Regions from separate parts of the Sporosarcina sp. Y352 genome, predicted to be linked through region 2. Evidence: a T-box and tRNA genes for the amino acid it is inferred to sense, from the RefSeq annotation. Region 2 holds a T-box; the other holds one or more tRNA genes.
What was found. The T-box of region 2 lies ahead of trpS (tryptophan--tRNA ligase). A T-box ahead of a tRNA ligase gene usually reads a tRNA of that ligase, here a tRNA-Trp.
Positions count from the first base shown of each region.

Region 1: it has a tRNA-Trp gene. The T-box ahead of trpS (tryptophan--tRNA ligase) is inferred to sense a tRNA for this amino acid. The anticodon was not compared.

Region 1 is NZ_JBXCJE010000018.1:378-3,433, reverse strand. Features, by position in the region: gene AC1TO6_RS19360 (RNA polymerase sigma factor) at 1-381, opposite strand, end outside; gene AC1TO6_RS19355 (SRPBCC family protein) at 705-1,157, opposite strand; tRNA gene AC1TO6_RS19350 (tRNA-Leu) at 1,266-1,346, opposite strand; tRNA gene AC1TO6_RS19345 (tRNA-Cys) at 1,385-1,458, opposite strand; tRNA gene AC1TO6_RS19340 (tRNA-Gly) at 1,467-1,541, opposite strand; tRNA gene AC1TO6_RS19335 (tRNA-Gln) at 1,546-1,617, opposite strand; tRNA gene AC1TO6_RS19330 (tRNA-His) at 1,628-1,703, opposite strand; tRNA gene AC1TO6_RS19325 (tRNA-His) at 1,739-1,814, opposite strand; tRNA gene AC1TO6_RS19320 (tRNA-His) at 1,851-1,926, opposite strand; tRNA gene AC1TO6_RS19315 (tRNA-Trp) at 1,953-2,026, opposite strand; tRNA gene AC1TO6_RS19310 (tRNA-Tyr) at 2,070-2,154, opposite strand; tRNA gene AC1TO6_RS19305 (tRNA-Thr) at 2,169-2,244, opposite strand; tRNA gene AC1TO6_RS19300 (tRNA-Phe) at 2,258-2,333, opposite strand; tRNA gene AC1TO6_RS19295 (tRNA-Asp) at 2,473-2,548, opposite strand; tRNA gene AC1TO6_RS19290 (tRNA-Met) at 2,552-2,626, opposite strand; tRNA gene AC1TO6_RS19285 (tRNA-Met) at 2,717-2,791, opposite strand; tRNA gene AC1TO6_RS19280 (tRNA-Val) at 2,860-2,935, opposite strand; tRNA gene AC1TO6_RS19275 (tRNA-Glu) at 3,023-3,056, opposite strand, start outside.
Region 2 is NZ_JBXCJE010000002.1:125,475-128,530, reverse strand. Features, by position in the region: gene AC1TO6_RS03555 (peptide ABC transporter substrate-binding protein) at 1-386, opposite strand, end outside; gene AC1TO6_RS03550 (DUF3899 domain-containing protein) at 626-970, shown strand; T-box leader at 1,030-1,286, shown strand; gene trpS (tryptophan--tRNA ligase) at 1,334-2,320, shown strand; gene AC1TO6_RS03540 (hypothetical protein) at 2,271-2,435, opposite strand.

The DNA of each region.
Region 1 (3,056 bases), on a different contig from region 2:
TAATATGCCCCTAAGTATTACCACTTCTTTATATCGCGGAGAAAGTTGATGAATTGCTTTGTATAATTGGATAATCTCCTGGTTCTGAATTGTTTGGTCTTCCAATTCATTTGAATGTCTTTGCACACGGAAAAATAAGTATTTGATTTTCCCCCATACTTTCCTTCTGCGATATTCATCGACGACCTTGTTCCTTGCGATTGAAATCAACCACGTTTTCGGATGGGATTGATTTTTGAAGCTAGACATCTTTTTCATAGCAATCATGAAGGTCTCTTGTACAAGGTCCTCGACGTCCAGTGAACCTGTATAGTAAGTTAGGAAACTCGTGATATCCCTTTCGTACAGTCGAAACCACTCCTCGATTTTATGGTTCGTCACACAATCTCCCCCCCTTTAGTTATTAGACGATTTATTATGTAAATTATTACAGATAAATAAGAAGACATGTTACTTCAAAGGTTAGAATGAAACTTCGCCTATTTCTTCCCCCAAAAAACTCCCTTTACCAATTTAAAAAAAGTTTTGGTAAAAGGAGTTTTTTCACTATATTAGTTTAAATATTGAATCCGGTTAATAGCCTGAGCGTAGGTGCCCTAAAAGGTCTAGTCGAAGCGGGTTGGAAGGAATTCTTGATTTCAATTTATATAGTAGATAAATTCAATACTTATTTATTAAGTCACCTTTTCGTGACGAAACACCCGTTACTCACTTTCTGCAATATCCTTCAGTGCTATAGCCCGACTCATGATAAAATTCTTCATATAGCTTTCCAAGAACAACTTATCTGCTATAACACCAATCAGTCCAAAAGGTGATGTATATTGAAATCTGTCAATCATCAGAGTGCCATTATCCTTTTCAATAAACTCATGAATATGTGTGAAAGAGTGAAAGGCGCCTTTCACCATTATATCTTCAAACAGATAGGGTCTATTCATTACTGTTATTTTTGCAGTCAGCCTTTGCTTTATACCGAAATGAACAGCTTCCCATGTGACAACATCCCCAGCCGACAATAAACCTGTCGTAATGCCACCCACGGCTTTCTCTTTCGTACTTTCTGTTGTACGAGTATGAATATCCACATCACGTGTAAGATCAAAGCAGCGTTCAATAGGGGCATGAATAAACTGCTGATGTTCTATTAAAGGCATATTGATTCCTCCACCCGATTTTCTTTCAATCACTTTAGAAAAACCATACCACAGTAGTTAAAAGTAAGCATAAAAAAACACAACCGAAGTTGTGTTTTTTCCATATGATACCCGAGGCCGGACTTGAACCGGCACGCCTCGCGGCATCGCATTTTGAGTGCGACGTGTCTGCCATTCCACCACTCGGGCATAGTAATATTCATTTTCCATACTGTAGTAATAAAATATGGAGGCGGCAACCGGAATCGAACCGGTGGTAAGGGTGTTGCAGACCCATGCCTTACCGCTTGGCTATGCCGCCGTAGAAATTGGAGCGGAAGACGGGATTCGAACCCGCGACCCCGACCTTGGCAAGGTCGTATTCTACCACTGAACTACTTCCGCAAAACTGGGGTAGCTGGATTCGAACCAACGAGTAACGGAGTCAAAGTCCGTTGCCTTACCGCTTGGCTATACCCCAAAAAGATAAATGGGGCGACTGAAGGGAATCGAACCCTCGAGTGTCGGAACCACAATCCGATGTGTTAACCACTTCACCACAATCGCCATGATATCTCATTTGAATTGAAAAAATATAAAAATGGGGCGGCTGAAGGGAATCGAACCCTCGAGTGTCGGAACCACAATCCGATGTGTTAACCACTTCACCACAACCGCCATGACGTTTAATTTGATTTGAGAAAGTGTAAAAAATGGGGCGACTGAAGGGGATCGAACCCTCGAATGTCGGAACCACAATCCGATGTGTTAACCACTTCACCACAATCGCCAAAATAATAAGTTGAATTAAAAAAATGGCAGGGGCAGTAGGAATCGAACCCACATCAAAGGTTTTGGAGACCTCTATTCTACCGTTAAACTATGCCCCTAAATGGAAATTCATTTCAACACATAATTCATGTTAAAAAAAGTTGGTGGTGGGGGGCGGATTCGAACCGCCGAACCCGTAGGGAGCGGATTTACAGTCCGCCGCGTTTAGCCACTTCGCTACCCCACCACAATAGGTGTATATGGTGCCGGAGAAAGGACTTGAACCCTCAACCTACTGATTACAAGTCAGTTGCTCTACCAGTTGAGCTACTCCGGCATATTAAGTTAAATGGTGGCTCAGGACGGAATCGAACCGCCGACACAAGGATTTTCAGTCCTTTGCTCTACCGACTGAGCTACTGAGCCACATGTTTGGCTTTTGTTAAGCTATGCACCTTTATGTCTAATTCAATCATTCGGTCAGTCACGTAACTACATACGTTCTATCCTATATTCGATTGCTTCAACTATCTGCTTGCTTATTCTAAACCTTTAATATAAAAAATGGCGGTCCCGACCGGGATCGAACCGGCGATCTCCTGCGTGACAGGCAGGCATGTTAACCGCTACACCACGGGACCATTTGGTTGCGGGGGCAGGATTTGAACCTGCGACCTTCGGGTTATGAGCCCGACGAGATACCACTTCTCCACCCCGCGACAACAATATAAAATATCAATAAATGTATATGAACCTGAACCTTCTATGTACAAGAATTGTGTGTAAAAGGCTGTATTCACAATAAAATTTGGTTGCGGGGGCAGGATTTGAACCTGCGACCTTCGGGTTATGAGCCCGACGAGATACCACTTCTCCACCCCGCGACAATAGTATTTATATAAGTAAATATATGGAAGTTTATTTAAGCGGTGGATCTGCTTAAAAAACTTAATGGTGGAGGATGACGGGCTCGAACCGCCGACCCCCTGCTTGTAAGGCAGGTGCTCTCCCAGCTGAGCTAATCCTCCTGGGTAAAATATTGATAAACTCTTTTTAAAACTTCGTTTAAAGTACTTATGGATTACTCTTTTCAAAACTTCGTTTTGAAAAAGTATTGGTGACCCCTACGGGATTCGAACCCGTGATACC
Region 2 (3,056 bases):
GGTGTTCCATTTGACCATTGTGCATCACGAATTTTGAATGTATAAGTCAGTCCATCTTCACTGATTTCTGGCTCGCCTTCTGCCATAGCTGGTACCGGAAGGCTTTCTTGGTCAAGGCGGTAAAGCCCTTCCATGATGTTGTTCAGTACGTTGAAACCAACTGCATCTTCTGAAATTGATGAGTCAATAGAAGGAATCTCTGCCTCTTCAATCAAATTAAGAACTTGTGCTACATCTTCAGCAGGTTCTTCAGTAGTTCCTTTGTCTTCTTTGTCTTTTTCCGGTTCTGTAGTGCCTGCGTCTTCATTTTTGTCGCCGCACGCTGCTAGGAACACGCTAAGTACAAGCATGATACTAATTAGCCACATAAACTTGTGGGTTTTCAAATCGATGACCTCCTCTAAATTGTCTGATAACTAGGTACCTCATTATTATACTATGATTATTTCAGTTGTACATACCTTTTTAAAATATCATAGTGTACTAACACAGATATTATTCCTATAATGCTAGATTGATAACGCTTACAGTAGGACTTTTTGATAAAACATTTATAAACTTTCTTCTGTACTATTGATTTTTTCTCTCTATACCATTACCATTACTTTGGAACGAGGTAGTTATTATGAGAACAATTATTCGTAACTTTCTAATCGCACATCTCCTAATTAGCCTTTTGATGCTTGTCTATTTTAAAGAGATGACTCTCCTCTCTTATATAAATGCATCTTTCATCATTGGTGGTATTATATTGTTCATCGGTTTGGTTTCACTTGTTTTTTCAACCGGTTTTTTTGATGTATTCACGGTGAGCATGAGAAAAGTATTTACATCTAAGAAACGAATGGAAGATGTCATGTCGATGCGAAAACCTTCAGAAATATTCACAGGGAATGTTGGCTCATTTCTAAGCGTTGGTGCACTCATCCTCGCTGTAATGGGAATCGCTCTCATTATCTTCTATCTATAAGTAGCTCGCCTATTGCATTCTTTTGTATTACGTTTTATAATGGTGAATAACATTTATAGCGAATGGCTTTGAAGGAAAAGAGTATTTCAGTATTCGTATTACAGAGAGCTTGTGGTTGGTGCAAACAGGCATACTAAACTGGAAGAATGGGATCCCGAGCCTGACAAGTCAACCCACTTGAGTTCGTTCAATTTAGCTTGATTTTTTTGAACGAACCATGTGGAAATTTGTCACGTCCCCCGCGTTATGGGAATCAGAGTGGCCTTCGGGCAATTCGGGTGGTACCACGGTTGATCAAACATCAGTCGTCCCTTTTTTACGGGGACGGCTGATGTTTTTTATGATTGAGGAGGAGATGTAAAGATGAAAACCATTTTTTCAGGCGTTCAGCCTACGGGAACAGTGACACTTGGCAACTACATTGGAGCGTTCCGTCAATTTACAGAGTTGCAAAATGACTTTGAATGTCTGTTCTGCATTGTTGATCAGCATGCAATAACAGTTCAACAGGATCCAGTGGAACTTGCAAAAACCATTCGTTCTCTAGCTGCAATTTATATTGCAAGCGGGATTGATCCTTCCAAGGCGGTATTATTCATCCAATCGGAAGTTCCGGCGCACGCACAAGCAGGATGGATGATGCAATGTATTTCAACGATTGGTGAGCTTGAGCGCATGACACAATTTAAAGATAAGACGGAAGGCAAAGAAGGTGTTTCGGTTGGCTTGCTGACATATCCACCACTTATGGCCGCTGATATTTTAGTTTATAACACTGACATCGTTCCAGTCGGCGATGATCAGAAGCAACACCTCGAGTTAACACGAGATTTGGCGGAACGTTTTAATAAAAGATATGGCGAGGTCTTAACAATTCCTGAAGTCCGGATTCCAAAGAACGGTGCACGCATCAAATCCCTTCAGGATCCTTCGAAGAAAATGAGTAAATCCGACCCCAACAAAAAGGGAACCATCTCTCTTCTCGATTCACCGAAAGATATTGAAAAGAAAATCAAAAGCGCAGTGACTGATTCAGAAGGCATCGTTACATTCGATATCGAGAATAAGCCTGGCGTATCAAATCTGCTAACGATTGAAGCTGCATTGTCTGGCGTGTCAATTGACGATCTCGTTGCGAAATACGATGGTCTTGGATACGGTGCATTTAAAGCGGGTGTTGCTGAAGCAGTTATTAATCATTTGACGCCTATTCAAGAAAGATATTATGAATTGTTGGATTCACCTGTTCTTGATGAAATTCTGGATACAGGTGCGGAGAAAGCAAACGCAATTGCGTCTGTCACTCTCGGTAAGATGGAGGCCGCGATGGGGCTCGGACGTAGACGGTAAGAATGATCACGATTGCGGAAATAACGAACAGTGTAAAATCTGCCGTACGTAAAATGAAATAGAATATTTGATACCACTCATATCCTAGTGATCTGTAGTTAAAATAGAAAATCATATTTGAAACTGTAACGACAATGAGTCCGTAGCTCATAAGGAATAGGAATAACCTTGTCATTATGCATCGTCCTTTTGATTTTCTTTGATTATATGACTGCATGCCCCTCTTTTAGACGAAAGAGGGGCTTTTGTGTGGGGTAAATTTAGAGATATAGTTGGCTGGCTTATATGGCTAGGGCAATTTGGAGTGTGGAATTTAGATTTCTTGGCGCTTTGGGGATGCCTCTCGCCATGAGCCTAGATTAACGCTTCGCATCCAGTCTTATGGCTTCGCCGACCCCTTTGCCGCGCCGGCACTGGAGTGTAACATTATTGATTGAGTTTTAGCTCAGAGTGTGGAATTTATACCGCTTGGCGCTTTGGGGATGCCTCTCGCCATGAGCCTGGATTAACGCTACGCATCCATTCTCATGGCTTCGGCTACCCCTTTGCCGCGCCGGCGCTGGAGTGTAACATTATTGATAGAGTTTTAGTTCAGAGTGTGGAATTTATACCGCTTGGCGCTTTGGGGATGCCTCTCGCCATGAGCCTGGATTAGCGCTTCGCATCCTGTCTCAGGGCTTCGGCTGCCCCTTGTCGCGCTTGCGCTGGAGCGTTCCATTATTGATAGTAATTCTGA